One region of the Priestia sp. SIMBA_032 genome, then DNA from elsewhere that is predicted to be linked to it. Evidence: predicted binding sites of a transcription regulator. Region 1 holds the regulator's gene; each other region holds the start of a gene.
The links. Region 1 encodes LexA, which represses DNA repair genes until DNA is damaged. Its sites were predicted from a motif close to CGAACATATGTTCG; they were not measured.
Positions count from the first base shown of each region.

Region 1 (11,184 bases):
AAAGAATAGTAGTTGAAACGTAAATGATTCTTTCATAACTTTGAGCAGCACTAATTAATTTCTCTTTATTAAAAGGTACATCTTCTTGAGGAGTTAATGAAATACTCCAAAATGTAGATGCATCCGTTCCTCCCCACATATTCAGGAATTTAATGTGAAAGAGATCTAAAAGTTGCTCTTTATCTGCTACACGCTCTTTAATTACTTCTTTTTCTGCTTCAGCTCGTTTTTCTCCAATTGGCATGCCCATAAAACGACTAGCATCCTCTGAAGAATAAGAACCGCTTGTTTCGTAATTAAAGCCAATGACGAATTTCCATAAAGGATCTCTGTTACTTAAAGGATATTTAGAAATACCGCTAGCTACAAAAGAATAGTTGATCAGCGCATTTGCAATAAAAAAAGTAGCCAGTACGCCTACGAGGTTTTTTCCTATTTTCTTTCGACGAGTTTTTAACTCAGCAGCATCCTTCTTTTTAATGTAAGGTTGAAGAATTTGCAAGATGAAATAAATGAAAACAGCAACGATAATAATCGGTCCTAGAGGGCGCATTAAATTTCCTAACGACAATAGAAGGCCAATATAAAGCCAGCTAAACTTGTTATGAGCAAATCTTTTTATAATAAGGTAAAAAGCTGCATAAAATAAAAAAGTAGCTAAATGCTGATTGGTTAACACTGAGCTATAGAGAATGTTCGGAATGTAGAACGCATATAGAAAAGCTGCCATTCTCCCAGCAAGTTCGTTAAATACTTTACCGCCAATTAAATAAATAAAAATAACGGTTCCAGTGGAATAAAAAATATTTAACAATTTTAATATAAAAATGTTATCTCCAAAACAGCGAATAATAACAGATTCATAGAATGAAAAGCCTAGCTGATATACCCATGTAGTGAAATAAACGCTTTGATTAAATTCATAATTACCTTTTGCTATATTACGCGCGGCATCTAACATGACAAGAAAGTCAGATTTTACAGGCGTTTGAACAGAAAGCATCCATGCTAATCGAATACCTAAGGTCAAAACGATCAGTGAAATAAAAAAAACAGTTTTGTTCATGTATCTACTTGCAATAGCTATTAGAAAAATGACAAGGAAAGTGATAAATATTCCTTCAATAATAAATGAATTACTTAAAGCCAAGCCTTTTAATTCCAATGAATTTGTCATCGCGCTATAACTGCCCCATAGAGACCACGTAAGAATAATGACACATAAAAGAATCAGGCTTTTGGATAAAAATGAGTTAAGCATATTACCTCCTGCAAATTATTTCATAGATAAGGTACAAAATTCCTACCCTATGATACCATATTTTATTATTTTGTATATATTTTTCTTATAGAGGATAATGTTAGATTGTTCTGAAATTACAATACCGGCATAATGTTTGATAAAAGGTTCAGCGGAGTAGGCAGTGATTTAGTAATAGATAAAAGAGGTTGGAAAAAAAGGATTTTAGTCGAAGTGAAAAACGAACCATTGATCACCATGTTTGATTAGTGGTTTGTTTTTTTATGGTGAACGTAGGTTTCATTTGTTTAGTTCCTTCCGGCAGTTGATTGGAGGGCAAGACGAAGAATCCTGCGGGAAAAGGTGAGACCCCGCAGGAGCGTAAGCGACGAGGAGGCTCATCGGCCGCCCGTGGAAAGCGTAGTCTTGCACGGAAATCAGCAGCGGTGTAACAAGCAATCCCTATTAGCTTATTTATTCCATTTGTTCCCCTTTAGATTCGATTGATTTATTTATGTCTTTATCTCTTCTTTTTTATCATGTGTTTTCTGATGCGAACAGCTTTTATGTTTTAAATCGATCTTTTAATAAATTCCATAGGGAACTCACTCCGAGACTAATGCTGATCAAAATTCCTGATAAAGCTACTATTAAAGCGATATATTCAAAGATAGAAAACTGCTTCATACTATCCCAATGGATGTTTCCCTTTAGTTTGCTAATAACTAAATTCATTCCGTAAATACCGGAAAGAACGGTATAAATCGTTAAAATTAATAATAAGTAATTGTGACGCTTGGCCGCGATTTTTTCTTGATTTTGATACAAAGTGCCAAGGGTTTCTTTGACTTCTTGATAAAGAGAATTGATGTGGAAGATTTTTTTGAAGAGCTCAGAAAACTCTTGACCTTCTGTGCGAGAGCTAATTTCTAAAAATAAATATTTACCTGAAAATACGGTAATAGAGCGGATTAGTCGTTCAATGCCCTCTGAATTTTTATGAAACGTGAGCTGAGAATACTCATAAGATAATTTTAACAACACGATTTTATAGAAAAAATGTAAAAATAAATTATAGTAATGCTGGCCAAATAGATGATTCATCAAAAGCTGATCCGTTTTAGAGTCTGTCGATTTAGAAATACACGAAAACACATGGTCTGTTATGACGTAATAGGTTTCAGGAGCCCATCTGGAATACACGTGTTTGGTATTATACGTTTTAATATACTCATGGTTGTGTGCAGAGATAAACGGCTTTCCGTCAGGCGTATAGCTATTTAGCTGCCCAGTACGAAATAACGTTGTGGAGTTAATCTCTTGCTCTTGATTTACCGTTACATAACTTAATACAAACATCCGTTCATCGATAAAATAAGGAAGACTCCCGACGTGCTGTTCACGTGTGGCTTCTTTTTTGATGTGTTCGTTCAAAAATGGCGCGAGCTGTGAAAAAATATAATCCTGTACTTTGCTATAGCGATGATGTTCATAGGTAATGGTGGATCCATGCTCTTCAGCAAGCTTCGGTTCTAATACACGAAAATGATTCATGAATTCTAAAATATCATCATAGGTGTAATGATTATGACTCATCTCAGTGCGAATGGTCATGACGCCAATTTCAAAAGGACATAAAAAAACATCCACAGACAGCACGTTGCTAGACACGGTGGCGGAGGAAGTTTGTAGCGTAACGGTATGGTCTATTTTTTTTGAAAATCGAAGCAACCCTTCTTTTTCGCATGAATCAGGAAATAGAATACATTCAATGTAAGGAAGAAAATATTGATCCAAGCTATCATGAGATACGTAATACTGTTCTCCATAGTATTCTTTTTCTAAATGTTTGTTTTGAATGGAAAAAAACTCGAATAAATTTTCTTTCAGTGCATGAACAAGCTGCTCTTTATTTTTTCGATCAAAGGAAAAAGGAAAAAGAAACATGTGCATTGCTTTGGTAGGCATAATAGTTTGAAATGGTTCTGTTTTCCTTGGTGTATTGGTCATAAACTACATCCTTCTTATGGTCGGTAGTATTTCCTTTTGAGAGTCGAAAAAATGCAGATAGAAAGTAAAAGGTAAAACAGGCTTTATAAAAACCGCTCTACCTGCCTGCAATGATCCGACGTATCATTTATAATATGCCAATTTTTTTAGAAAACAAACGTAAAAAAACCAACTAACATCATGATTAGTTGGTTTTACATACAGTGTGTGATTAGTGAATCGTGCGATATACACCAGTTACTTTTCCTAAAATCGTTACGTGGCGAAGAATAATAGGCGCCATCGTTGAATTTTCAGGCTGTAAACGAACGAAATTTTCTTCTTTAAAGAAACGTTTTACCGTTGCTTCGTTGTCCTCGGTCATAGCGACCACAATATCTCCATTATTAGCAGTTTGCTGCTGGCGTACGATTACCATATCGCCATCTAGAATACCTGCTTCAATCATACTTTCTCCCATAATTTCAAGCATGAATACATGATCATCTGGAGAAACGAATTTATCTGGAAGAGGGAAATATTCTTCCACATTTTCAACGGCTGTTATAGGAAGACCCGCTGTTACTTTACCGATAACAGGAACATTAATGACATTGCTTTTAGGGATGTTGACTTCGTCTAGTTGAAGAACTTCGATTGCTCTTGGTTTTGTTGGATCTCTGCGAATTAACCCTTTGCTTTCTAAACGAGCTAAATGCCCGTGTACAGTGGAGCTAGAGGCTAATCCTACCGCTTCCCCAATCTCACGAACAGAAGGCGGATAACCTTTTAATTTTACTTCGTGCTTAATAAAATCTAGTATGTCTTGTTGACGTTTTGATAGCTTCATATTTTTCACCTCGATTTTAGCTATTCTTTAGGTGAATTATACCACGTGATGTGTCAATATACAAACATAAGTTCGAAGAATTCCATTGACAGAAACAAATGTTCTCAATAAAATAAGAACATATATTCTGATAGGGGGATCATAATATGCACCAATTCTTACATTCTATGAAACATTACGCTATTTTTTTTGCAGTTATCGCTGCACTTACATATGTATTGACGCTGGTTTTAGGAGCGGATAAAGTAGATTTAGACAAATATTCAACGGTTACTATTACAAAAGGGGATACGCTTTGGGAATTGTCCAACAAGTATCATAATCACCATCATTTGACCACCAATGAATTTGTCAAATGGGTTGAAGACGTCAATGATTTAAACTCAGACACTGCCCAGTCTTTATCTCCTGGAGATAAATTATATATTCCTGTTTTAAAAAAAGAGTTACGTAATCAAGTGGCAATTGAACAGTAGTGTGTAACGGCCGTTCCTGAATATTGTTAGAAGCCGAAAAGGTCGTGATAAAAGTGGACGCCATTATTTATTGCCGTGTCAGTACGGATAAAAAAACCCAAGAAACATCTTTACAGCGCCAGCAAGAAGAATTAAAAAAGCTTGCTGGTCTTCATCATCTAGACGTAAAAAAAGTCGTAATGGAAAAAGCAAGCGGATATGAAGTAGACAGAGAGGGTATTTTGGATGTTCTTCATACAATGAAGGAAGAAAAAATATCCGTGCTGCTCATTCAAGACGAAACACGATTAGGCAGAGGAAATGCCCGAATTGCGCTGCTTCATGCTTTTCATAAAGAGAATGCTACGATCTATACGATTAGTCATCAAGGTCAGCTTCAGCTTTCAGAATCTGATTCGATGGTGTTAGATATTATTAGCTTAGTGGAAGAGCATCAGCGGAAATTACATAATGCTAAAATTAAAAGAGGAATGAAAAGAGCCGTAGAAAACGGTTATCGTCCGCAGAAAAATTTAAAAAATCAAGGAGTTAACTCGGGAAGAGAAAAAAAAGAAGCGCCGATTGAAGAAATTGTCCGCCTTCGTCATAACGGCTTAACCTTTGCTGAAATTTCAGTTACGCTAAAAGGTTTTGGCTATAATATTTCAAAAGCGACGGTACATCGTCGCTATCAAGAGTACCAAGAGAGTGCTCAATCTCTTGATAAAACGAAAGAGATTTAGTAAGATGACTACATGTTGCCGGAACGGTTCGGTAATTTTAATTATTGATTATAAGGAGATAGGTTTTATATGCTATCAAAAGATAAACTTGCTCGTATTAATGCTCTTTCAAAAAAGGCAAAGGCTGAAGGTCTGACAGAATCTGAAGCGAAAGAACAGCAAGAGCTACGTCAGGAATATTTAAAAGTTTTCCGACAATCTATGACAAATCACCTTCATACGATTAAAGTTGTAGACGAAGAAGGTAAAGATGTTACGCCTAAGAAGTTAAAAGAGAGTAAAAAGAAGCGTCTTCACTAAGACGTTCTAGTAAAACTAGAGGGAGTGCTCCCTCTAGTTTTTTGTATATTTTTAATAAGGCGCACAAAAACTATAAAAGTGGAAATTTTTTTGGTTCAAGTATTGTACAAATAAGCAAATCATTAGTATGATAACATATGTACATAGTTTTGAAAGGAATGAAGAGTATGACACAACGTATTGAAGATCTTTCGATTGCAACAATTCGTACCTTATCAATCGATGCGATTGAAAAAGCAAATTCAGGTCACCCAGGTATGCCAATGGGAGCTGCTCCAATGGCATATACATTGTGGACAAAATTTATGAACATCAATCCAAAGAATCCAAACTGGTTCAACCGTGACCGCTTTGTATTATCAGCAGGACACGGATCGGCACTATTATACAGCTTGCTTCATTTAGCTGGATATGACTTATCAATTGAAGACCTTAAAAACTTCCGTCAATGGGGAAGCAAAACACCAGGTCATCCGGAGTTCGGTCATACAGCAGGTGTTGATGCAACAACTGGCCCACTAGGACAAGGTATTGCAATGGCTGTTGGTAAAGCAATGGCAGAACGTCATTTAGCTGAAACATACAACAAAGAAGGTTTAGAAATTGTAGACCACTTTACGTATGGTATTTGTGGTGACGGAGACTTAATGGAAGGTGTATCTGCTGAAGCAGCTTCATTAGCGGCACACTTAAAATTAGGACGCTTAGTTGTTTTATACGATTCAAATGATATTTCTTTAGACGGAGATTTAGATCGCTCGTTCTCTGAGAACGTAGAAGATCGTTTCAAAGCTTACGGATGGCAAGTAATCCGCGTTGAAGACGGCAATGACTTGACAGCGATTGCAAACGCAATTGAAGAAGCAAAAGGCGATTTAACACGCCCAACACTAATTGAAGTAAAAACAACAATCGGATTTGGTTCTCCAAACCACGCGGGTACTTCTGGCGTGCACGGTTCTCCATTAGGTTCCGATGAAACAAAATTAACAAAAGAAGCTTATGCATGGACATTTGAAGAAGATTTCTATGTGCCAGAAGAAGTGTATGCTCACTTCAAAGCTACAATTGCTGAAGATGGCCAAAAGAAAGAAAACGAATGGAACGATGTATTTGCACAGTATAAAGAAAAATATCCTGAACTAGGTCGTCAATTTGAACTAGCAGTAGAAGGAAAATTACCGGAAGGCTGGGAAGAAACGCTTCCAGCATACGAAACGGGTTCAAGCTTAGCTAGCCGTGCTTCTTCTGGAGAAGTATTAAACGCAGTAGCACAAGCTGTACCTCAATTCTTCGGCGGTTCAGCTGACTTAGCTGGATCAAATAAAACAATGATTAAAGGTTCAGAAGACTTCACTGCAGCTGATTACAGCGGACGTAATATCTGGTTCGGTGTACGTGAATTTGCAATGGGAGCTGCATTAAACGGTATGGCTCTACACGGCGGTGTAAAAGTATTCGGAGGAACATTCTTTGTATTCTCTGATTATCTTCGCCCAGCAATTCGCTTAGCAGCTTTAATGAAACTTCCTGTAACATATGTATTTACACATGATAGTATCGCAGTTGGAGAAGACGGCCCAACACATGAGCCAATTGAACAATTGCCATCACTTCGTGCAATGCCAGGTCTTTCAGTGGTTCGTCCTGCAGATGCAAACGAAACAGCTGCTGCATGGCGCTTAGCATTAGAGTCAACTGACCGCCCAACAGCGCTTGTATTGACTCGTCAAAACTTGCCAACGCTTGAAGGGACAAAAGAAAATGCATACGAAGGCGTGTCTAAAGGTGCATATGTTGTATCTAAAGCTGGTAAAGACCAAGCGGATGCATTAATACTTGCAACAGGCTCTGAAGTAAGCCTAGCAGTAGAAGCACAAAAAGCATTAGCTGCAGAAGGCATTGACGTATCTGTAGTAAGTATGCCTGCATGGGACCGTTTCGAAGAGCAATCTGCTGAGTACAAAGAAAGTGTTATCCCTAAATCAGTGAAAAAACGTTTAGGTATTGAAATGGCTTCTACACTTGGCTGGGAACGCTATGTTGGAGACGAAGGACAAGTTCTTGGTATTAATCACTTCGGTGCATCTGCTCCTGGTGAAACAATCATGAAAGAATTTGGTTTTACAGTTGAAAATGTAGTAGCAAAAGTGAAAAGCTTGCTTAATGCATAATTCTTTTTCACAAGAAAGAGCAGACTCCTATGGTCTGCTCTTTTTTTCGACAAAAAAACAAAGGAATTTTTTCATCGATAGACAAGCATTGCGTACACCATTCGGTATAATGGTACAAAAAAGAACGAGCCGAAAGGGAGGATGAATCGTGAGAACGTATGAAGTATATTTAATGGAGGAAGAAGTTGCATCATCCTATTTTCGAAGAGAAAAGCTCATTTATCAGCTGCTGATTGAATATAGAATGAAACGTCACTTGCAGGAAACGCACTTACAAAAACAAGTTCATTACATTACTCGCCAACTGCCCATTTCATTTATTCAACGAGAATTGCTTCAGGCGTTTTCTCATTATCCTCATTTTTTTGCTCATCAAGAGACGTTTGTGCTGGAATATCCTTATAAAAAAAGTCGAGCATCTATAAAATTAACGAATCGCTGTATAACAATTGAAGGAGATGGCAATGTTGATGCTGAGACAGCTTTTTTTGAAGTATTACGCAAGCTAGATCCTTGTTTTTTAGCAGTGAATTATGGAGCGGATGAATACGGCTGGCTGAGGCCCGTGAAAACAAGAAAATTTGTGTAATTATTTAAGGAAATTGGAACGGAAATATTGTATAATAGCGTATGGTCTAGTACACTGTAAGTTAGACAACACGAAGGAGGAAGTAATACCATGGGAATGTATATTCTAGTTGGTGTTCTAGCATTAATTGTTGGGATAGCGCTAGGATTTTTCATTGCTCGTAAATATATGATGAGCTATCTGAAGAAAAATCCACCAATTAATGAACAAATGCTAAAAATGATGATGATGCAAATGGGCATGAAACCATCGCAGAAAAAAATTAACCAAATGATGAAAGCAATGAACGGCCAAATTAAATAATGGTTAATTGGACAGACACTCTCTATTCAGAAGGGTGTCTTTTGTTTTATGATAGATACAAGAAAATGGTTGTAGGGCTAGGGGGATACGATGAAAATTTTTCGAGAGTTATGGTGGTTTTTCAAACAGGAAAAAAAGTCTTACATAACGGGGGTAGCGCTGCTCATTATTGTGGCAGCATTAGAACTTCTCCCGCCTAAAATTATTGGTTTAACGGTAGATGGCATTAAAGAAGGGACGCTGAATGGAAAGCGCTTAATGCAGATGGTTGGCATTTTGCTAGGAGCTGCTGTTGTGGCCTATTTCACAAGGTACATATGGCGTATTATGATATTTGGTTCATCTGTTAAACTAGCCAAGCAGCTGAGAAATACCCTCTACACTCATTTTACCAAGATGAATCAAGCCTTTTATCAACGGCGGCGAATTGGGGATTTGATGGCTCATGCAACAAACGATATTCAAGCTATTCAACAAACTGCAGGTTCGGGCGTTTTGACACTCGTGGATTCCATTGTCACAGGAGGGCTTGTTCTATGCACAATGGCCCTTACAATCAGCTGGAAACTAACGCTTATTTGCCTTATTCCTATGCCGCTTATGGCCGTTTTAACAAGTTACTATGGTACATTGCTTCATGCGCGGTTTCATCACGCACAAGCAGCATTTTCTACTTTAAATGATAAGGTTCAAGAAAGCATTAGCGGAATTAAAGTCATTAAGACGTTTGGGGAAGAAGCAGCTGATGTCGAAGAATTTCGCATTAAGTCTGCAGATGTTGTCCAAAAGAATATGAAAGTAGCCCGAGTAGATGCATTGTTTGATCCGACCATTTCGATTATTGTAGCATTTTCTTTTTTACTTGCTCTTATTTTTGGCAGCAAGATGGTTATTAATGAAGAGTTAACACTGGGGCAGCTTGTTACCTTTACAACTTATTTGGGCCTTCTTATTTGGCCGATGCTCGCGTTTGGCTGGCTATTTAACATTGTGGAACGAGGAAGAGCATCATATGACAGGGTATTTTCTTTATTAAGAGAAGAAAATTCGATTGAAGAAGCAGCGCATCCTAGTGCTGAAATGCCAACAGGAAGTATTGAAGCTGTTATTCATAGGTTTTCGTATGGTAAAGAAGATGAATATACGTTAAACGAAATTTATTTTACACTTTTTCGCGGTCAAACGTTAGGTATTGTCGGAAAGACGGGGGCTGGGAAAACCACGCTTTTAAAGCTGTTGCTTCGTGAATTTGATGTAAGAGACGGAGCTGTTTTATGGGGAGGAAAAGACATTAAAGACTATGCTTTTGATTCATTGTACAAAAGCATTGGATATGTTCCTCAAGATCACTTTTTGTTTTCAACAGCAGTTGCTGATAATATCGCTTTTGGAAAAAGAGAAGCAAGCAACCAAGAAATCCAAGAAGCGGCTCAAGTTGCAAATGTACATAGAGACATCCTCGATTTTACAGATGGCTATCAAACAATAGTAGGTGAAAAAGGCGTTTCGTTATCTGGTGGACAAAAACAGCGGATCTCGATTGCAAGAGCTCTTCTATTAGATCCTGAGCTTTTAATTTTAGACGACTCGCTATCAGCGGTAGATGGAAAAACGGAAGCGGGTATTTTACAAGGGCTAAAGCAAAAACGTCAAAATCGAACAACGATTATTACAGCGCATCGGCTGAGCTCGGTTACTCATGCAGACCTGATTCTTGTCCTTGATAAAGGGAAAATTATTCAACGAGGAACTCATGAAGAACTTCTTAGCGTGAGCGGCTGGTACCAGGATATGTACGATAGACAGCAGCTTGAACGTGCGGTAGAAGAAGGAGAGACGAAAAATGAAAATTGAGCATTCTTTGGTACATAAACGTCTGTTTCGCTATACAATTCCGCATAAAAAATCATTTTTTTTAGCGTTCACACTATTATTAATTGCTACGGCTGCTGATTTATTAGGGCCCATTTTGATTAAAATTTTCATTGACGATTATTTAACTCCTAAGTATTTGCCTCTTCAGCCTCTTGTGTGGCTTGCAAGCAGTTATTTGTTTTTACAGCTTTTAAAAATTGTCGTTCAATACTTTCAGCTTCTGCAGTTTCAAAAAATTGCGCTTCAAATTATTCAGCAGATTCGAATTGACGTTTTTTCTCATGTTCATCGTTTGGCGCTTCGTTTTTTTGACAACACGCCAACGGGAAGCCTGGTTTCTCGAATTACAAATGATACGGAAGCTATGAAAGAAATGTTTGTGGAAGTCATCGCGGTTTTTATTCAAAATGGGGTATTTTTGGTCGGTATTTTTATAGCCATGTTTATGCTAGATGTGAAGCTGGCTTTTTATTGTTTAATTCTTCTCCCATTTATTTGGGGACTTATGAAGCTTTATCAGCATTACAGCGCTATTTACTACGGACAGCTCCGAGAAAAGCTAAGTCAGTTAAATGCGAAGCTTCATGAGTCTTTGCAAGGCATGTCCATTATTCAATTATTTCGTCAAGAAAAGCGGCTTCGCTCGGAATTTGAAGAAATTAATGA
Region 1 covers NZ_JAWRXD010000002.1:797,016-808,199, forward strand. Annotated here, with positions in the region: gene SB717_RS09990 (ArnT family glycosyltransferase) at 1-1,261, opposite strand, end outside; gene SB717_RS09995 (magnesium transporter CorA family protein) at 1,805-3,250, opposite strand; gene lexA (transcriptional repressor LexA) at 3,462-4,079, opposite strand; gene yneA (cell division suppressor protein YneA) at 4,226-4,555, shown strand; gene SB717_RS10010 (YneB family resolvase-like protein) at 4,609-5,277, shown strand; gene SB717_RS10015 (DUF896 domain-containing protein) at 5,347-5,577, shown strand; gene tkt (transketolase) at 5,745-7,751, shown strand; gene sirA (sporulation inhibitor of replication protein SirA) at 7,900-8,340, shown strand; gene SB717_RS10030 (YneF family protein) at 8,431-8,643, shown strand; gene SB717_RS10035 (ABC transporter transmembrane domain-containing protein) at 8,734-10,497, shown strand; gene SB717_RS10040 (ABC transporter ATP-binding protein) at 10,487-11,184, shown strand, end outside.

Region 2 (11,184 bases), on a different contig from region 1:
TCATATTGAAATTCTCTACAATGAATATCAATTTGCAGCAGCGTTTGCGGTAGCATCTTTAATGTCAATTTTAGCTATTTTTACATTGATTATAAAAAATATTATTGAGTGGAAATCCAAACATATTTAAATAGGAAGGAGCTTATGAGATGAGTATCCATATTAAGCACGTATCAAAGAACTTTGGTGATTTTAAAGCGCTAGATTCTATTAACATTGATATTCAAACGGGTGAATTAGTAGCTTTACTCGGTCCGTCCGGTTCTGGAAAAACATCTTTGCTTCGCATCATTGCCGGTCTTGAACATCTTGATCAAGGAGCTATTTTATTTGACGGAAAGGAAATTACGCACGTAAATCCAAAAGAGCGGAATGTAGGGTTTGTTTTTCAACACTATGCTTTGTTCAGGCATATGACGGTGTTTGATAACATTGCGTATGGTTTGAAAGTACGACCTAAAAAAACAAGACCTTCTAAAACAGACATTAACAAGAAAGTAACCGAGCTGCTGCAGCTTGTTAAACTAGAGCCGCTTGCAAATCGCTATCCCTCTCAATTATCGGGCGGACAGCGCCAGCGAGTAGCGCTTGCTCGAGCGTTAGCAGTAGAACCGAAAGTACTGCTATTAGATGAACCTTTTGGCGCTCTGGATGCAAAAGTTCGCAAGGATTTACGCAGATGGCTGCGTAAATTGCATAATGATTTTCATATTACGAGTATTTTCGTTACGCATGATCAAGAAGAAGCCTTAGATGTAGCTGATCGTATTGTTGTGATGAATAACGGGCAAATTGAGCAGATTGGAAGTCCTGAAGAAGTATATGATCATCCTAACAGTCCATTTGTGTACGATTTTTTAGGAAACGTCAATTTATTCAAGGGCCGCATTCATAAAGGGAAACTACAACAAGGAAGCTTTGAAATGGATGTTCCAGAATTTAGCGGAAGAAATGAAGAAGCAGCTGTTGGATATGTGCGACCTCATGATATTCACCTTGAAAAGATAAAAACAAGCGCAGATGCCGTTTCTGCAACCGTTAGCCATATTCATGTGATAGGGCCTATCGTGCAAATTGAATTAAAAAGAGAAGATGCAGAAGAATTTTTAGAAGCTGAATTGAGCAAGGAGCACTATAAAGTCCTCAACCTTCAAGTAGGAGAGCAGGTGTATGTAAAGCCTAAGCAGCTAAAAGTATTTATTCCAGAAGATTATTCTATTTAATAAAAAGCGTAAAGGGTATGCCTTTACGCTTTTTATCTAACAATAAATTAGTATCAGATATTAAAGGTAGGTGTTATAATTAAGTATCAACTGATTTGAGGTGGAGAAATGATACAGTCAAAAGCTAGAATTACGGGAATGGGGATATATACACCAAAGCAAAAATTAACGAACGACCATTTAAAAGAAATGGTTGATACAAGTGACGAATGGATTGTACAGCGTACAGGAATGAGAGAACGACGAATTGCAGGAGAAGGCGAATACACGTCCACACTTGCCATTCAAGCCGTTGAAAATTTGCTTAGCCGATATGATGTAAAAATAGAAGATGTAGATGCAATTATTGTTTCGACAACAACGCCTGATCACTTTTTTCCTAGCGTAGCATGTCAGGTTCAGGATTATTTTCACATTGATCAAGCTGCTGCATTTGATCTAAGTGCCGCATGCGCCGGTTTTACATATGGACTTCATGTGGCGAACGGCTTAGTGACGTCGGGATTGCATAAAAAGATTTTAGTTATTGGTGCTGAAGTCATGTCGAAAATTACAGATTATACGGACCGGGCCACATGCGTGCTGTTTGGTGACGGAGCGGGAGCTATGCTTGTAGAGTACGATGAGTATAATCCAAGTTTCTTAGGCTCTTATTACGGAACGGACGGAAGCGGGGGGATAAATTTATATCGTTCTAACTTATCTAATACTCTTTCAGGAAAAGAAGTTAACTCGAGCGGGAATTTAGTTCAAAACGGACGTGAAGTGTATCGTTTTGCCGTCCGGACGGTTCCAAAGGGAGTAGAAGCCTTATTACAAAATACACCTATTTCTCTTTCTGATGTAAACTGGTTTATTCCACATAGCGCAAACCTTCGAATGATTGAAGCTATTTGTGCTAAAACAGGTGTTTCAATGGATAAAACGTTAACGAGTGTGCAATACTGTGGAAATACATCTTCAGCTTCTATTCCGCTTGCTTTAAACGAAGGAATAATGACAGGAAAAGTACAGGAAAATGACCTTCTTATTCTCTATGGGTTTGGGGGAGGATTAACGCACTGCGGCTTGTTAATTAAATGGAGGTGTAAACAAAAAAACTAAAAGGCATCGCCTTTTAGTTTTTTTGTTTTTCATGACAGAGCTTTTTATTGTCGTTATAAGAAAATTTTTTCTTTTTATAACAGCAGGTTCACTGTATTTTCAGCGCCAACATATATAATAGAAAAAACCCGCTTTTTTACAGTGGGTTTTCAGCTGGCTTTTGGAATGGTAAAACCTACTCCAAAGACGTCGCGCACATCGTGTACGACCACAAAAGCTTGTTCGTCGACTTTATGAATAATGCGCTTTAACTCTAGCAGTTCTTGTTTGTTCACAACTACGTACAATACGTCTTTTGCTTCTTTTGTATAGCTTCCATGAGCAGAAAAGACAGTGACGCCGCGCTGCATCTTTTTATTGACTTGTTCGGCTACTTCAGCTGAACGGTGTGAAATAATGGTGATTGCTTTGCGGGGGTTGAGTCCTTCAATGATATAATCAAGCACCTTTGTTCCAATATAAAGAGAAATAACCGTATACATCGTCTTTTCTCCACCGATGACAAAATAAGCGCTTGCTACAACTAATAAATCAATTGCTAGCATCGTTTTGCTAATATTCCAGTCTAGATATTGATTAGCTAAACGGGCGATAACTGCAGAGCCTCCAGAAGTTCCGCCTCCTCTAAATACAAGTCCGAGTCCTACTCCAGCTAAAATCCCAGCAAAAATAGCCCCCAGTAGCGTATCGTCAAGAGGATTTCCCAGTCCTTCAGTTATATGCAGGAATAGAGATGTGAAAATAATACATATAATTGTGTAAGCAATCACACGTTTGTGAAGCAATTTGTATCCGATCAGTACCAGCAAACCGTTTAATATAAAGTTTGTGATACCCGGAGACCAGCCTAGTACATAATAGGTAATCATTGTTACACCGGTTACGCCGCCTTCTGCTAATTCATTTGGAATAGCAAAGTAATTAATGGCCAGTGCGAAAATCAGGCTTCCTAGAATAATGAGGATAATTTCTTTTATTTTATTAATCATGAACGTTACCTCCAATCATCAAAAACTCCGAAAACACAGTCATGACAATGTATTATACCAACTCTAGAGGCTGAATTAAAGATGGGATATTATTATTTTTTAAAAAATCAGTTTCTGCTATCAACATAAAATCTTTTGACAGTTTTTATGGAGTATGAAAAAATGAATTGTTTGCTTTTATTTTGATTAAAAAGTTTTGCAATGAGAATGTTCGTTCGGTAAAATAGAAGCAAGAGTCAAGGGGGAGAATGAACGTGTATCAAGATGAATTAAAACAGTATGCGAAGTTAGTAATGCCTGAGCATTTAGAGAAAATGAAGAAAATGTACAGTCCCGAGGCGCATAAGCAGTCTTTAGGGTTGAAAAAAGAAAAGATTGAGCATATTGAAAATGTCATTATGAACAGTTACTCGGAGCATCATCCAGTAACGCTTCACGTCTATGAAGCAGGACATATTCAAAGATATGAACGAGTGACGATCGATAAAGTCTTGCTGCAATCGAATATGCTGATGGTGACAGGGCCTTGTTATACGTATTCGATTCGAGCGGATGCAGTAATTGAAGCAGATGTATGGAAAGATGAAAGCTACTCTAGCTAAGAGTAGCTTTTTTGTTCGATTTGTATCTTTTTTTTAACGCTTGCATACAATACATAAAAGCATATTCTGGGAGTAGTAACTTTTAGCTACTAGGAAATTTTGATTAAAGAAGGGATATTGTATGCAAAATGAAAAAACTCAAGTAAGAGAAATTGAATTAACGCAGTTCATTAAAAAAAGACTCGTTCGTTTTATCTCAAGTTTAGCTATTTCTTCTGCCCTTGCTTCTATATTATATATGCTTCTGTTTTTATTTAAATGATGGGTCACTTCGAGTTGTCCAAAAAGGTGGACAACTTTTTTGATGTATAGGCTCTCATTAAAACAGGACAAGCTAAACATAATTCAGTCAGGAAAAATTCAATCGGTCAATAAATAGTCAAAAACAGTCATAACTAATTAAGTGCAAGAAAACCTTTACATATAATGAGAAAAGTAGACAAATTCTTGAATTACCAGCTTATTTCCTTTTGTATAAACTATCATTAAAACAAACGCAAAACTAATTATTCGTTCAAAAAAATTTATTTTGTAATTAAAAAAATGAATGTTTTTGATTTTTTATGATTGATTTTGAATGTAAACCGTGATAAAGTAAGTACATGAAATAAATGAAAACGCTTTTTTAAAAAAGGAGCTAGAACATGTTAACGCCGGAGAGACATCAACTAATCTTAAAACTTTTAAAAGAGAAAGAACTTGTAAAAGTGCAAGAGTTTATCGAAGTTACAGGCGCTTCGGAATCCACAATTAGAAGAGACTTAAGTCAACTAGAAGAAGAGCAAATGCTCAAACGTGTTCACGGTGGCGCTTCGCTTATTCGCAGTAAACGAATTGAACTGAGCGTTATCGAAAAATCTGCTAAAAATGTTCAAGATAAACGAAACATTGCAGAGTATGCGGCTTCCATTATAAATGAAGGTGACTGTATTTTTTTAGATGCAGGAACTACAACGTATGAAATGATTCCTTTTTTAAAGCAAAAAGACGTAGTTGTCGTGACAAATGGTTTAATGCATTTAAACCCGATGCTAGAACAAGGTATCACCCTCTATTTAATTGGAGGATCTGTTAAACATAAAACGGGCGCTTTAATTGGGAATGGAGCTCTTTTAAGTCTTGAGCAGTATCGTTTTGACAAGTGCTTTATGGGAGCGAATGGGATTCATCATCAATATGGATATACAACTCCCGATCCAGAAGAAGCATTAATTAAGCAAACGGCAATGAAGCTGTCTAGAGAATCTTATATTTTATCAGATTCTACTAAGTTTTTTGAAACAAGTTTTGCGAAAATAGCCGATTTACATGAAGCAAAAATTATAACAAATGACGTACCTAGCGATGTACTTATACAGTATGCAAACAAAACAGACATAAAGGTTGTGAAATCATGATTTATACATGTACGTTGAACCCATCCGTTGATTACGTAGTACATGTTTCAGCATTCGAAGAAGGCGGGCTGAACCGCACAACGAATGAAGCCAAGTTTCCAGGAGGAAAAGGCATTAACGTCTCTCGCGTTTTAAAGCGATTAGGTGTTGATAATAAAGCTCTCGGTTTTGTAGCCGGCTTTACAGGAACCTATATTGAAGACTACTTAAAAGCGGAGAATATTGAAACAGCTTTTACAAGAGTTGATGGAGATACCCGCATTAACGTAAAGTTAAAAACGGAAAAAGAAACAGAAATTAACGGTCAAGGACCTGCTATTACAGACGAAGCGCTTCAGTCTTTATTGACTCAAGTAAAGCAAATGACTGAAGGCGATATCTTCGTATTAGCAGGGAGTATACCGAAAACGCTTCCAGGATCTGTGTATGAAACATTAACTGAACTAGCAGCAGCGAACGGAGTAAAAGTTGTAGTAGATGCAAGTGGAAAAACCTTGCTAGACGTCGTGTCTCACAAGCCGTTTTTTATCAAACCGAATCATCATGAACTTGCAGAATTGTTTGATGTAGAAGTAAACAGTGCAGAAGATGCGCTAGTATATGGTAAAAAACTCGTGGAACAAGGAGCGCAAAACGTCGTTGTATCCATGGCAGGCGATGGAGCACTTCTTATTAACGAAAGCGGTGTCTACAGTGCCACAGTCCCTAAAGGAACAGTGAAAAATTCTGTTGGAGCTGGCGATTCACTTGTAGCTGGATTTATAGCTTCTTATGTAAAGCAAGGGGATTTATTAGAAGCCTTTCAAACAGGAGTTGCTTCAGGAAGTGCCACAGCATTCTCACTTGAATTATGTACAGCAGAAGATGTAAAGACGCTTCGTGAACAAGTGTCAATCACAAAGGTAGAGTAGGGGGAACCGAGAATGAGAATTACAGAACTATTAAAAAAAGATACAATCATTCTTGATTTGAAAAGCACGTCAAAAGCTGATGTTATTGATGAGTTAGTTGGAAAATTAGACGAAGCTGGTCGCTTAAGCGACCGAGCTGGCTATAAAGAAGCAATTTTAAACCGTGAGTCTCAAAGTACAACGGGAATTGGGGAAGGCATCGCCATTCCGCATGCGAAAACAAGCTCGGTAAAAACACCGGCCATTGCATTTGGACGCTCAACAGAAGGTATCGATTATGAATCATTAGACGGACAGCCTGCACACCTATTCTTCATGATTGCAGCGAGTGAAGGCGCGAATAATGCTCACTTGGAAACACTATCTCGTTTGTCTACGTTATTAATGGACGAATCGTTCCGAAAAACGTTGCTAACGGCATCATCAATTGATGAAGTCATTAAAGCAATTGATGATAAAGAAACTGAAAAAGAAGCGCCAGAAGAAGAAGTGGATACAGCTTCAGATCAATTAGTACTTGCTGTAACAGCTTGTCCAACAGGAATTGCCCACACATATATGGCAGCGGACAGCCTAAAAGCAAAAGCGAAAGATATGAACGTGACGCTCAAAGTTGAAACAAATGGTTCCAGCGGTGTTAAAAACGCGTTGACGAAGGAAGAAATTGAAAACGCTACCGCCATTATTGTTGCAGCGGACAAGCAAGTAGAAATGGAACGTTTTGCAGGTAAAAAAGTTATTCAAGTTCCAGTAGCTGAAGGAATTCGCAAGCCTGAAGAATTAATTAACCGCGCGTTAAAAGGAGATGCTCCTGTATACAGCGGTGGCGGTGGCAGCAAAGAAGGCGGAGAAAGTAAAGGATCAGAGCGTACAGGGTTTTACAAACATCTAATGAGCGGTGTATCAGCAATGCTTCCGTTTGTTGTAGGGGGCGGGATCTTAATTGCCATCTCGTTTATGTTTGGTATTCACTCAGCAGAACCGAAAGATCCAACGTACAATGCATTTGCAGCGGCGCTAAAAACAATTGGCGGAGATAATGCATTCTTCTTACTAGTACCGGTACTAGCAGGGTTCATTGCAATGAGTATTGCTGATCGTCCTGGTTTAGCTCCTGGTATGGTTGCAGGTCTTTTAGCAGCTTCTGGCGGAGGCGGTTTCTTAGGTGGCTTAATCGCTGGTTTCTTAGCGGGTTATGTAGTAGTGGGATTAAAGAAATTATTCAGCGGTTTACCGCAAGCGCTTGATGGAATTAAGCCAGTTCTTCTTTATCCGCTATTTGGGATTTTTATCTCAGGATTGATTATGCTTTATGTTGTAAATGAGCCAGTTAGTGCAATTAACAAAGGATTAACGCACTGGTTAAGTGGATTTGGTACAGGTAACTTAGTATTATTAGGTATTATCTTAGGCGGTATGATGGCTATTGATATGGGTGGTCCTATTAACAAAGCAGCCTTTACATTTGGTATTGCAATGATTGATGCTGGAAACTATGCGCCACACGCAGCGATTATGGCAGGCGGTATGGTTCCGCCATTAGGTATGGCTATTGCGACAACTTTGTTCAAAAACAAATTTACTCGCCAAGAGCGTGAAACAGGTAAAACGTGTTATGTAATGGGTCTTTCATTTATCACAGAAGGTGCGATTCCATTCGCAGCAGCTGACCCAGGCCGTGTTATTCCCGCATCGGTTATCGGTGCTGCAGTAGCAGGTGCTTTAACAATGATGTTCCACATCGGTTTACCAGCACCACACGGCGGCGTATTCGTTATCGGAATTGTACAAGGAAATCCTCTTTTATACGCACTAGCAATTTTAATTGGTGCAATTGTAACAGCGGTCCTTGTAGGTGTATTAAAAAAGCCAAAAGCAGAATAACAAATAAAGACTGATTTTACATGATGTAAAATCAGTCTTTTTGTGTTTTTCTGATAGACATTTGTTCTTTATGGGAGTACAATTACAGTAGTATTCCTTTAATTTTTAGAAAAGTTAGATAGATAAGCTTTTCTACTTGATAAAATATGGTACAATAATCGAATATTAAAAACAAAGTAAGGAAGTGTCTCAAACATGAAGGTTGCGAAGTTTGGCGGGAGTTCAGTTGCAAGCGCAGAGAAATTTAAACAGGTTGCGCATATTGTAACGTCTGATAAAGAGAGAAAGCTGGTAGTTGTATCCGCTCCGGGCAAGCGATACGGAGAAGACACAAAAATGACAGATTTGCTAATCGCACTTTCTGCCAAAATACAGCTTGGAGAAGATTACGTCGATGAGTTTGGGCAAGTAATTGATCGCTATCGTGAAATTGCTGTGGACTTGTCTATGCCGGAAACGATTATTACGGACATTATTACGAATTTACAATCACTTATTGATTTACATAAAAACGATCCGTTTCGCTTATTAGACTGTCTAAAAGCGAGCGGAGAAGATAATAACGCAAAGGTAATGGCTGCTTATTTAAACCATTTAGGGTTTGAAGCTCATTATGTAAATCCAAAAGAAGCAGGTATTTTTGTTTCTGATGAACCCGGAAGAGCAAGAGTGCTTCCACTGTCTTATGAAAAACTACCGCAGCTAAGAGAGCGTTCGGGCATTTTGGTGATTCCAGGATTCTTTGGCTACTCTCAAGAAGGAAACATGGTTACGTTCTCACGCGGTGGGTCAGATATTACAGGTTCAATTGTAGCAGCAGGAGTCAAAGCTGACTTGTATGAAAACTTTACTGACGTAGATGCTATTTATAGCGTAGATCCACGACTTGTGGAAAAGCCTCATGAAATGAAAGAAGTCACATACAGAGAAATGCGTGAACTCTCTTACGCAGGTTTTTCTGTCTTCCATGATGAAGCGCTAGAGCCGGTTTATAAACTAGGCATTCCTGTATGTGTAAAGAATACAAATAATCCTGAAGCAAAGGGTACATTTATTGTAGCTGAGCGTCCTCACGGCGATACGCCGGTGGTCGGAATCGCTGGGGACAAAGGTTTTTGCAACATTCATGTGAGCAAATACTTATTAAACCGTGAAATTGGTTTTGGCAGAAGATTGCTTGAAATTTTAGAAGATGAAGGCATTTCATACGAACATACCCCTTCAGGAATTGATAATATCTCTGTCATCATGCGCGAGCATCAGCTTACGCCAGATGTGGAAAAGCGTGTATTTGCTCGAATTGAAAAAGAACTTGGAGTAGATGAAATCTTTATTGAGCGTGATCTTGCTATGGTTATGGTAGTAGGAGAGGGAATGAATAGCACAGTAGGAATTGCAGCAAAAGCTACAGAAGCTTTTGCCCGTGCTGAAGTGAATCTTGAAATGATCAACCAAGGTTCTTCTGAGGTGAGCATGATGTTTGGTGTGAAGGCAGACGCTTTAGACCGTGCTGTTCAAGCTCTTTACAATACGTATTTTAACAGCATGTACAGTATTTCTTATTCGAATGTAAAATAAACAAGACGAAAAACCCTGCTTTCTTTTTAGAGAGCGGGGTTTTCTAGTGAAGGCGTATAAAAATCAGAGTTGTGGACATAAAGGGAAGGAAGAGTGAACTAAAAGGAGGAAACACAGTGAAGAAACGACCCTTTTTCATATTCTTTTCCCTTATAGGTATTAGCGTACTTTCAGCATGCCACAATGATGATGCAGCACCGGCAAGAGAAGCTCAAAATAAACAAGGCGTGACAAATGGCGGAACGCCGATGAGCTATGATAATCAAAGTGAAAACACATCTTTTAACTTTTCAAAATTTGATTTAGAAGTAGATTATAAGGGGCTCAACAATGATTATGAAGCCGACTATGAAAATGAAAATGATGAGATAGAAGCCAAAGTGGACGATAATATTAACGATGAGCACTTGAACGGAGACAAAGCTTTTAATAAATTATCTTCAAAATTTAAAAAGTTAAATTTTGATCAGCGCACGCCCGATGAAGATGTAAAAAAGGAAGTAATCGATGCGTTTGATCTAAAAAAAGATTTTCAGTCGTTTGAATTAGAAGTTCGTTTTTCAAACGGAACGGAAAAAGAATACAACTTTAAACAAAAGTAAGACGTTCCAGCGAAGAAAAAAGTGAAAAAACGGGCGAGGTTGAGACATAACTACATCAATCGAATCTAAAAGCGAAAAAAGAGGATCAATGAGCTAGTATGAATCGCTTGTGACCCCGCTGTTGAATTCTGTGCAAGACTTCGCTTTCCGCGGGCGGCCGATGAGCCTCCTCGTCGCTTATGCTCCTGCGGGGTCTCATCTATGCTGATTTTCCCGCAGGAGTCTTCGTCTTGCTCTCCAATCAACAGCTAGAAGCACCTATCTAGATGAAACCTACGTTCATCATCACCGTAAAAAATCCAACTTGTCCAGATTTTCCTTCCACTAAAATACTTTTGTCCCATCCTCTTTTTTATGTCTAAAAAAAGGAAAATAGTGAAAGGATGGTGATAAATAAGCAAAAGGAGGAATCACGGATGCAAAAGTGGATAATGAACGGATGCGTGGTCTTTATTTTATTACTGCTGGGAGCATGCAGTATGGTAAAAGAGCAAAATAACGCTCATGAAAACCATTTGAAAGCAGAGGAAGCGAAAGAAACAAGCGAAGTATCGGTAGAACCTGTTAAAGTGGATTTAACGAATACGTCAGGTAAAAAAGTAGGAGAGGCTACGCTGACAGAAGCAAAGAACGGTGTGCAAATTAAACTGAATGCTCAAGGACTTTCACCTGGGAGACATGGATTTCATATTCATGAAATAGGAAAATGTGAGGTGCCGGATTTTAAAACAGCAGGGGCCCATTTTAATCCTTTTAAACGTGAACATGGCTTTAAAAATACAAAAGGCCCGCATGCAGGTGACTTGCCCAACCTAGAAGTTGCGCCAAATGGAAAAGTAGATACCGAAATTTTTGCTTCTCTTGTCACGCTGCAAGAAGGAAAGCCGAATTCTC
Region 2 covers NZ_JAWRXD010000003.1:492,775-503,958, reverse strand. Annotated here, with positions in the region: gene cysW (sulfate ABC transporter permease subunit CysW) at 1-130, shown strand, start outside; gene SB717_RS12730 (sulfate/molybdate ABC transporter ATP-binding protein) at 150-1,223, shown strand; gene SB717_RS12725 (ketoacyl-ACP synthase III) at 1,332-2,327, shown strand; gene SB717_RS12720 (YitT family protein) at 2,477-3,316, opposite strand; gene SB717_RS12715 (YolD-like family protein) at 3,565-3,918, shown strand; gene SB717_RS12710 (hypothetical protein) at 4,040-4,180, shown strand; gene SB717_RS12705 (DeoR/GlpR family DNA-binding transcription regulator) at 4,563-5,315, shown strand; gene pfkB (1-phosphofructokinase) at 5,312-6,226, shown strand; gene SB717_RS12695 (PTS fructose transporter subunit IIABC) at 6,239-8,110, shown strand; gene SB717_RS12690 (aspartate kinase) at 8,306-9,688, shown strand; gene SB717_RS12685 (YusW family protein) at 9,805-10,290, shown strand; gene SB717_RS12680 (hypothetical protein) at 10,356-10,535, opposite strand; gene SB717_RS12675 (superoxide dismutase family protein) at 10,707-11,184, shown strand, end outside.
Region 2: SB717_RS12715 (YolD-like family protein) is a predicted target of LexA. The motif match lies at 3,521-3,534, and genes of this name have one in related genera.

Region 3 (11,184 bases), on a different contig from region 1:
GTACTTTAGCATCAAAGTTTAATCCTCCGCTGCCCAGCCCTCCATTTTGCAGAATTTCATACATTGCTAGCGTTGTAGAATATAAATCCGTTGGGAATTCATCTGTATCCCAGCCTAAAAGAGGGTCACCTTGGTTTGCATCCACTGATCCTAATAAGCCTTGTACTCTAGCTACTCGTAATTCGTGTTCAAATGTATGCCCAGCTAACGTTGCGTGGTTAGCTTCTAGATTAAGTTTGAAGTATTTATCTAATCCGTATTGTCTTAAAAATGAAATAGTTGTTGCTGCATCGGTATCATACTGATGTGTCGTAGGCTCTTTAGGTTTAGGCTCAATCAAAAACTGCCCCGTATATCCAATTTCGGTTGCGTAATCTACAGCCATATGCATAAATCTGGCTAAGTTATCTAACTCTAACTGTAAATTTGTGTTGAGCAGTGTTTCATATCCCTCACGGCCGCCCCAGAATACATAATTTTCTGCGCCTAGTTCTTTTGCTGTTTCAAGCCCCTTTTTTACTTGAGCCGCCGCATAAGCAAATACATCTGCATTACAAGAAGTAGCTGCACCATGAACGAACCGGGGATTTGTAAACATATTCGCTGTGTTCCATAATAACTTTACGTTACTTGTTTGCATGTATTCTTTGATCATAGTGACGATAACATCAAGGTTTTTATTTGTTTCTTGCAACGTACTGCCCTCCGGAGCAATGTCTCGATCATGAAATGCGAAGAATGGAACATTTAATGTTTCAAAAAGTTGAAAAGCTGCCTCAACTCTCGCTTTTGCTAAATCCATTCCATCATATCTATCCCAAGATCTTTGCATAGTAGCTGCGCCAAAAGGATCCGTACCATCTGCTGTAAACGTGTGCCAGTAAGCAATAGAAAAACGCAGCTGATCTTTCATCGTTTTACCGCCTACTACTTCTTCAGGGTTATAGTATTTAAAAGCTAAAGGATTTTTAGAATCTTTACCTTCATATAAAACTTTGTTTACGCTTTCAAAATAATTAATTTTATTAGTACTAGTTTGGACCATTTGTCATTTCCCCCTTTGATTTAAGTGAACAAGTTTATCCATCAACTATCTTATTTGAGTTAGTTTGTTTATCCAATAAACTAACTTTATCTCATCATATACAAAATAAATGTTTATTTCAATGTTTTTTTTAGAAAATTTAGTTATAATATTAGATATGATACTTTTAAATATCTAATTCAAGCTTCCAAAAACACCAACTTAGTTCGATAGATAAACAAAGGAGTGGTTATTATTCAAATTGCAGATCAAGCTTTAGTAAAAAAAATGAATCAAAAATTAATATTAGATGAAATTTTAAAGAACTCCCCTGTCTCCAGGGCAACTCTCTCTGAGATTACAGGATTAAACAAGTCTACTGTCTCCTCTCAAGTAAATACACTGCTTGAAAAAGATTTTATTTTTGAAATTGGGGCAGGGCAATCTAGAGGCGGCAGAAGACCTGTAATGCTTGTTTTTAATAAGAATGCAGGCTACTCGATTGGTATTGATATAGGAGTCGACTATCTTAACGGAATTCTAACCGACTTAGAAGGAAATATTATTCTCGAGAAGACTTCTGACTTGTCTAGTTCTTCCGCTAGTGAAGTAAAAGAGATTTTATTTGCACTTATTCATGGTTTTATAACCCATATGCCTGAGTCCCCTTATGGTCTAGTCGGAATAGGAATTTGTGTTCCAGGTCTTGTAGATCGTCATCAGCAAATTATTTTCATGCCTAACTTAAATTGGAATATCAAAGATTTGCAGTTTTTGATTGAGAGTGAGTTTAATGTTGCAGTTTTTGTTGAAAATGAAGCTAATGCAGGAGCATACGGTGAAAAAGTATTTGGTATGACAAAAAACTATGAAAACATCGTTTACATCAGTATTAATGTCGGAATTGGAACTGGACTTGTTATTAACAACGAATTGTATAAAGGTGTTCAGGGTTTTTCTGGGGAAATGGGTCATATGACGATAGATTTTAATGGACCCAAATGTAGCTGTGGAAATCGAGGCTGTTGGGAATTATATGCTTCTGAAAAAGCGTTACTGGCTTCGCTCTCTAAAGAAGAAAAGAATATTTCTCGAAAAGAGATTGTGGAACGCGCAAATAAAAATGATGTAGAAATGTTAAATGCACTTCAAAACTTTGGCTTTTATATCGGAATTGGATTAACCAATATTCTTAATACATTTGATGTAGAAGCTGTTATCTTGAGAAATCATATAATTGAATCTCATCCCATTGTTTTAAATACGATTAAAAACGAAGTTTCTTCTAGAGTCCATTCTCATTTAGACAATAAATGTGAACTATTGCCTTCTTCGTTAGGAAAAAATGCACCTGCTTTAGGAGCGGTTTCCATCGTTATTGATTCTTTTTTAAGTGTTACCCCTATAAGTTAGTTAAGTGAACGCAAAGGTTAGCAAACTATATCACGTTTGATCTTAAGAATGAAGGAGCTACTTTCGATTAATTGATTTTCTATAAAAGGGAAAGAATTACCCTCTTCTATTAAGAGTGTTATGTCTGTCTCCACCCTCACCTTTTCATCCCATGCAGCCAGTCACCTATCATAACGGCAACTGGCTGTTTATATGTTATTAGCAACCTGCTCTTTTCTAAACTACGAAGAGTCTTGCTTTTTGGGTTAGTTTACCTGCTTTTCAAATTATGAATCATGTCTTGTCAGAGTAGTTATGACTTCTTTATATTCCTCTAACTCTTTGGTCTGTGCGAGAGTATTGATTTTCTCTAGCGATAAAAGAGAGTTCTGAATAATAAATGTGCGAGGCTCCGTATCATTTTGCAGTAATTCATCCGATATAAACGTAACAAATTCTAAACTTCTCTTCCGTTCCTCTTCATTTGCTAGTTTATTTTCAATCACCCGTTTTAACTTCGCAGTTACACGCGTCAGATCTGTCGAAAAATGACTTTCTGTTTTCTCATTAAATACCGCAGAGTAAACGGAAGGGTTAAATAACTGTTCTTTTTGTTCTGCTACTTCGATTAGGATTTCCTCTGTACGCTTCATGCAATAACGGACAATTTGTTCAATAGGTAACGGATAGTTCAGCGCTTTATTCATTTTAAACATATTGTTAAGCATTCCTTCTAAAAGCACAGCTCCATCAAATAAATAAGGAGAAGTCTTAGACGGAAAAATCTGCTGAAAACGTTCATATATCCAGTTGAATGTTGCCGCTTTTAATTCCTCTATATAATGAAATGTTTTAACTTCATTTAAAACGAGTGTACTTTCAATCATTTCAGGAATTTTGTTTTGCTCTGCAAAGTTCAGCATAAAAATTATCTGTTTTTCAAATACCTTCTGATTATCTCCTTTATATTCAATGGCTATTTTTTCTCTTTGTAAAATAAGTGATTCTTGCAGAGACGAAAGTAATGAGATAAGCAGTTCGCTTTTAGATGAGAAATATTTATAAAATGTTCCTTTTGAAATACCGCTTCTCTCTAATATATCTTGTACCGAAGTGTCTACGTATCCTTTTTCTATAAAAAGCTGGTGTGTATGCCCTAAAATATCGAGCTGTTTTTGATTCATTGCTGCTACTCCTCTGTTTACAATTTACTTTTTATTTAGTATAACTTATCTGCCTTTTTCTACGTGAACTTTATCCTTTTTCCTTGATAAACAAGTAAAAATAATTATATACTATTAGTACATTTTTATACAATTAGTATAAAAATGTACTAATAGTATAGGTTAATTCGACAAATTAACTATTTATCTAGCAAGTGACAACGACTGAGCGCTATGTAACTAGTAAATTCCAAATCTATACCTACTCTGAAGGAGGAATAAGATCATATGAACAAAGAAGTCATTCCCGTTACAGAAATCCCAAAATTTCAATCACGTGCAGAAGAGTTTTTCCCTATCCAATGGTATAAAGAAATGTTGAACAACTCCCCCGTTTATTTTCATGAAGAAACAAACACATGGAATGTATTCCAATACGAACATGTCAAACAAGTCTTGAGCAATTACGAATTTTTTTCAAGCGATGGACAAAGAACCACTATTTTTGTGGGAGATAATAGCAAGAAAAAAAGCACATCTCCAATCACCAACCTTACAAACTTAGATCCTCCTGACCACCGGAAAGCGCGATCTTTGCTTGCAGCAGCCTTTACTCCTCGCAGTTTAAAGAACTGGGAACCGCGAATCAAACAAATTGCAGCAGACCTTGTAGAAGCGATACAAAAGAATTCAACAATTAATATTGTTGAAGATTTATCTTCTCCTTTTCCTAGTTTAGTTATAGCAGATTTATTCGGCGTACCGGTAAAAGACCGATATCAGTTCAAAAAATGGGTAGATATTCTTTTTCAGCCTTATGACCAAGAAAGATTAAAAGAGATTGAACAAGAAAAGAAACGTGCAGGAGCTGAATATTTTCAATACCTCTACCCGATTGTCGTTGAAAAGCGCTCCAACCTTTCTGATGATATTATTTCAGACTTAATTCAAGCGGAAGTTGATGGTGAAACATTCACAGATGAAGAAATTGTGCACGCTACCATGCTGCTTTTAGGTGCAGGCGTTGAAACCACAAGTCACGCCATTGCAAATATGTTTTATTCTTTCTTATATGACGACAAGTCGTTATACAGCGAGCTGAGAAACAATAGAGAATTAGCTCCAAAAGCAGTAGAAGAAATGCTTCGATATCGGTTTCATATCTCCAGACGAGATCGCACGGTTAAACAAGATAACGAGCTATTAGGCGTTAAGCTAAAAAAAGGAGATGTCGTTATTGCGTGGATGAGTGCATGTAATATGGATGAAAATATGTTTGAAAACCCTTTTTCTGTAGACATTCATCGTCCAACTAATAAAAAGCACTTAACATTCGGAAACGGACCTCATTTTTGTTTGGGCGCCCCTCTTGCCCGACTTGAAATGACAACTATCTTAGAAGCATTTTTAGAGGCCTTTTCTCATATCGAACCATATGAAGATTTTGAATTAGAACCGCATTTAACAGCTTCAGCTACGGGTCAATCTTTAACATACTTGCCCATGACGGTGTACAAATAAAGGTTATGTACGTAATAAAGCAGAGAAACGTGAAAGAGATTTACCTTCTCCGTCACGCTTCTCTTTTTGTTATTCCGCTATTTATTGCACTTTTAGTATCTCTGCTAAGTATTTATGTACTACACTTGAAAATCTTCAATACCATTTACAATTGGCAGTAAACGAAACTTAAATGCCGATGAGCTCGTTAACGAACTATCAGCTATTGCCTTCTTTGCCTTAATACACCTTCTATAAAATGCTGATACAAATAATTAATAAGAGCAGTGGCAATTGAGATGAGAAAAAGTTGAAAGCGCGTCATGTTTACCATTTTATATACCTTCAGTTTTTCTGCCAGACTGGTCAAAGGATACGCAAATAGATAGTCAAATAGGACGTTAATTAACAAATATCTTTTGAAATTCCCATAAGTCAGCTTAAAGACCCAAAAATTAGCTATAAAAAACGGTCCAAAGATAAAAGATATATCGCTTGAAAATTTAGGGAAAAGAGGTTTCCTCACTTTCCACCACGTAAAGCTTTTAGATAACTCACTGATAAAAGCAATAACTAATGAACTAAATGTTAAAACAGGTAGGTATCTTTTAAAGACAAATTTATCAACTTTTACTATAGACAGCCAAGGCAATAAAAGTAATGCCAAAAGCGTTAACTTTCCTTTCATTATGTACCCAACTCCTGCCGTTACAAAAATGTAAGCTAAATCATATTCTTTTTAGTTTGTGTAATAGGCTCTTTTTTATGTGTTTATTACACTGTGTTAGTTCTTTTATTCACCTTTTATTACAAGATTTTTTGCTTTCAGGAAATTATTGATTCTCATATTCTGCATGTGCATGGAGAAAATACGGAGGTGAATGTTTAAAAGGAGGAATTAAAAATGACTACAGTACGTGAAGTTATGACTAAAGATGTGAAAGCTTGTGCACCGCACGATCCAATAACAGCAGCTGCAAAATTAATGCGTGATATTAATTGTGGCTCTGTGCCGGTGTGTCAAGAAAATCGAGTAATGGGAATGATCACAGACCGTGATATCGTATTAAACTGCGTGGCGGATGGAAAAGATTGCAACACTGTGCATTGCCATGATTGTATGACTAAAGATGTAATTACGTGTTCTCCGGATACGGATATTCATGAGTGTGCACGTATGATGGCTGACCATCAAATTCGCCGCATTATTGTAGTGGAGAATAATAATATGGTTGGAATCTGTGCAATCGGCGACCTTGCGACAGTGAACGTATATGTTGATGAAGCCGGTGCAGCATTAAGCGAAATTTCTAATCAAGTTCATTAAAACTTTTTAGCATATAAATCCTTAATGCTTGTACAAAATAATCCTGTCTGCAAGGAGGTGCTAACATGCCAAATTTAAACGATAACAAATTTAAAAAGATTCAATCTGAGAGTCAAAAGCAAGGAAAGTCTCAAGAGGAATATGCGGCTGAGCTTGACGCTAATCGTGCAAAAAGTCAAAAGAAAAAGTAACAACAAAAAAGGATTACAATCGGCAAAAGCTCGTTTGTAATCCTTTTTATCATCCCGCGTTGTTACAGGCTGCGATCAGTTATAAATGTATAGTGAGTATATGCTTCATACTTCTCACCGGGCTTTAATACACAAGAAGGAAAATGCTTATGATGAATAGCGTCTGGTAAACCTTGTGTTTCTAGGCAAACACCAAGGTATTTCTCTGATTGAACCCCTCTAATTTCGAATTCTTCGTCTAGATGATTTCCAGTATAAAGAACGACTGAAGGCTGATCTGTTTTGACTTCTATTTTGCGACCGCTTGCAGGGTCCCATAGTGACATCTGATTTTCAGCTTCTGCTTCTAAAAGAAATGGATGATCGTATCCTTTACCCACTAATATATTTTGCGAATGTGTAGATTCCACTCCTTCCTTGAGACTATGTCCTTCTCTAAAATCAAATGGGGTATTTGTGACGTTTAACACTTCTCCAGTAGGTAAAAGATCATCATTCAACTCTAAGAATTCGTTACTTTTTAGCTTCAAAACATGATCCAACACCGTTTCTTTTAGATTTCCGCTTAAATTGAAATACGTATGATTTGTTAAATTGATAAGAGTATCTTGATCTGTTGTTCCTTCGTAAGAAATATGGAACTCATTTTTATTCGTTAATGTATACGTAACTTTCACTTCAAGGTTGCCGGGATAGCCTTCTTCTCCGTCTTTACTTACATATGTAAATTCAACGCCTACATGATCACTTGCATCAATTGTTTTGGCATTCCATATTTTGTGACTAAATCCTTCTGATCCGCCATGCAGATGGTTGTTTCCTTCATTTTTCTCTAGACGATAGGTTTCATTATTAAGTTCAAACGCTGCTCCGCCTATACGCCCTGCTACGCGTCCGACCACAGCTCCGAAATAAGGAGAATACTTTTGGTATTCTTCTATTGAATCAAATCCCAATACAACACTTTCAATCTTCCCTTCAGAATCCGGCATTTCAATATTTGATATCACACATCCATAGTCAAGGCAGGTGATTTTAAGGCCTTCATCATTTAATAAGGTATAAGCATGTACAGCTTGATTGTTTAGTTCGCCAAATTTCTCAAAATTCACTTTCATTTTTAATCAGTCCAATCCTCTTTTTATTCGTAAATTGCTTAACGAACCCTCCATGTTATAAGCATGGGATATGTCCTTATAGTTCCCTCTGCAATCCTTCCTGAATCTTCATTATTCTCATTTTATTGTAATCGTGTACATTTCCTAATTCAAGCTTGAATGATAAAGGCTGGCTACTGTTTGTCATTGCTATTTTTTCAGTATTCCTAAATATTCTTCCCAAGGTCCTACATCTTCTCTGTATCGTTCTGCCATTACTCGAACAATTTGCGCAATATGAGTTAAATCGTGAGCAACCCAAGTCGAGAGCAGCTCTCTGACTTTTACTTCCCCAAACTCCGGGTGTTCTCCCCTCACTTCAAGCTGCTTTTCATGCTTAATTAGCAGCTTTAGTTGTTGTAAATTCTGTATTCTTATCATGTTGAATTCAAGAAGCTTTTCTTCAATCGAACTAGCAGATTCCTTGTGTAAATGAGCATAGCGGTCAAACGGAGGGAAAGCTCCCTTTTTTCCTTCTTGAAGGATGAATTCTAGTCTTGGTATCCAATTGTTTTTTTCTGCTTCTATTAAATGGTCTATGACTTCCGAGGTATTCCAAGTTCCTTCTCCTTCATTACATTGCAGCCACCCTGCAGATAGTCCCGGCAAAAGTTTTTCAAGCGTTTGTGGCGTATGCTCAAGTATTTCAATCGCTTCTTTTAAATTAAAATTCATATCAATTCCCCTTTCTCAACGTAATGATGCTGAGCTGTCAGTTATGTAAAAATTCTTGCGATTATAGTCAATTTTACCACAATTGACTTCTATTAAAGGCAGGAGCTAATCTTCTACTTACTTTAATGCTTACTAAAACAAAATACAGAACACACGTTTGGTTTTCCTGTAGAAATATGATAAAATATATATAGGCTAGAACGCAGTGAGTATCAGTCTGGATGGGTACTGCTCATCGGTAAAATAGATTGCTAGAGACTTTTTCATCTTAAGCTTTCCGTTTGAAATGGAGTGAGACAACAGTGAGTAAAAATCAAAAGCGATGGACAAAAGAAGAAGATAGATTTCTTATCCAACACTATGGCGCTATGACGCTTCAAAAGATGGGTGAGCATTTACATAGAAGTAAGGAATCGGTTAATAAACGGCTTACTCGATTAAATCTTCGTGATTCGGATACAGCTTTACGTAAAAAATGGACGCTTGAACAAGATACTTTTTTACAGGAGAACATTGGTACCATGAATAACCGTGAAATGGCACAATCCTTAGGCAGAAGTCCTTCTTCTATTGCTACGCGCATAAAAGTTTTGGGACTAACACGAAAAACGGCGATGCGAAGATGGACAGTACAAGAAGACCAATACTTGCTAAGGTATTACGGAGTAAAACCTCTTTCGCGCATATCAGCTAAATTACAGAGAAGTGTACAAGCACTAGAATCGAGGCTGAACCGTTTAGAAGTGTATGGAGCGAAAGCGCACGTAGGACACATTACAGCGTGTGAACTAGCAGCCTGCCTTGAAGTAGATGTTCATACAATTTACAAGTGGATTCATAAAGAGAATCTACCGTATAAAATGATCATCGCCAAGACCAGAACATTCATGGGAATTGACATTCAATCTTTTTGGAAGTGGGCTGAAAAAAATAAATCGTGCCTTAACTTTTTTAAAATACCTAAAAACACGCTTATTCCAGAACCAGCGTGGGTGGATGAACAAAGAAAGCTAGACTATGTAAAGCGCCCTAAATACGAGCATAAAAAGTGGACAGCAGAAGAAGATGCCAGATTGTGGCGTATGTTTTATCAGGAAAAGCGCAATCAGCGAGAAATTGGAGAGTTGCTCGGGCGTTCGAGAAATAGCGTGCAGCGACGCTTAGAGCGTTTACGTAAAAAGAAACTAGCGAGTTAAACGATAAAAAGCTTGGGATAATGCTTATCCCAAGCTTTTTTCATTAATACGACTCTTTGTTAAGCTTTAACTGCTTTTTCCCAATCTGCTTCAAATTTTTCCATTCCTTGGTCAGTTAACGGGTGTTTTGCTAATTGCTCAATAACAGCGTATGGAATTGTGGCAATATGGGCTCCTGCAAGTGCTACACGCGTTACATGATCCGGATGTCTTACAGATGCCGCAATGATTTGAGAGTCGATGTTTTGAACGCGGAATAACTCAGCAATTTTAGATACTAGCTGTACCCCGTCTTCTGAAATATCATCAAGACGTCCTAAAAACGGAGAAACGTACGTCGCTCCAGCACGAGCTGCTAAAAGCGCTTGGTTTACTGTAAAGATTAGGGTTACATTTGTTTTTACGCCTTTTTTTGCAAGATAGCGCGTCGCTTCCAAGCCAGCCAATGTCATAGGGAGCTTAATCGTAATATTTTTATCTCCGTCGTTAATTTTAATCAGTTCTTCAGCTTGAGCGATCATGTCTTCAGCAGAAAGTGCGTCAGGCGTTACCTCAGCGGAAACGGATTCAACTTCAGGTACCATTTGAAGGATTTCTTCGATGCGGTCTTCAAATCTTACGCCTTCTTTTGCTACTAAAGATGGATTGGTTGTCACACCAGCTAGAACACCTACTTTGTATGCTTTCTTAATATCCTCAAGGTTTGCTGTATCAATAAAAAATCTCATCTCACTATTCCTCCTTATTGTTGTACATCAATCTGCATTTCAACTTGTTTGAACTATAGCCTAACCAATTTGTTGCAGGGCATATAGATTTTCTATAGAAGCGTTTTCAATCTCTTTTGCAGTTAATACCTTTAATTTTTCTAAAAATTGTATGGCGTCCACTCGGTCTTCAATGTCTTCCTCTGTACGAATATTCTCCGTTTTAATCTGATGGATACATTCGTTGATGACTTCTTTGTACGCATTCGTTTTGATAAACCATTCTGCTAATAGCGTTTTTGTTGCTTCTCTTTCTTCTTCACTTTTAACTGCAAACAAACTCTCTGTTTCCGTTTCACTCAGCATAAGGCTGCTAAAATCGCGATTCATACAAAGCCAAAAATAACCTTTTTGGCTATCGTAATACTTTCCTTCTCTTAAAAGAAAATACTTGATTCCAAATTTAATTTTATGAGATTGGTTCTCTGAACTCGGCATATGAATTTCTTTTATTTCTACGCTTTCTGATACATCCAGATATGTTTCTAAACCGTACTTTGTATTCACTACTTTTGCATCCAATATGTCCATCCTCATTCTCCTTTTCTCAAGTTCTATTTATTTTTATAAAAAAACAGAGGTCTGATTTTATGTAATAACGAATCCAGTTTTTGTGGATGTTTTTCTTAACCAATCGACATGTTTTACTGTTTACGCTTTCATTGTATATCAGATTATTCGAAAAATCACCAAAAACAATCAAATTCATTCAAAAAAATCATAAAATCGTAAAAAATAGTCAAAAAAGGTCATTGTTCATTAAAAATAGATGTATTTTTATGTTAATTGCGT
Region 3 covers NZ_JAWRXD010000003.1:743,241-754,424, forward strand. Annotated here, with positions in the region: gene xylA (xylose isomerase) at 1-1,045, opposite strand, end outside; gene xylR (transcriptional repressor XylR) at 1,280-2,437, shown strand; gene SB717_RS13935 (TetR family transcriptional regulator) at 2,704-3,600, opposite strand; gene SB717_RS13940 (cytochrome P450) at 3,868-5,100, shown strand; gene SB717_RS13945 (hypothetical protein) at 5,303-5,767, opposite strand; gene SB717_RS13950 (CBS domain-containing protein) at 5,984-6,406, shown strand; gene SB717_RS13955 (hypothetical protein) at 6,472-6,597, shown strand; gene SB717_RS13960 (aldose epimerase family protein) at 6,660-7,715, opposite strand; gene SB717_RS13965 (DinB family protein) at 7,905-8,429, opposite strand; gene SB717_RS13970 (sigma-70 RNA polymerase sigma factor region 4 domain-containing protein) at 8,732-9,625, shown strand; gene fsa (fructose-6-phosphate aldolase) at 9,685-10,353, opposite strand; gene SB717_RS13980 (hypothetical protein) at 10,414-10,923, opposite strand.
Region 3: SB717_RS13970 (sigma-70 RNA polymerase sigma factor region 4 domain-containing protein) is a predicted target of LexA. The motif match lies at 8,576-8,589, and genes of this name have one in related genera.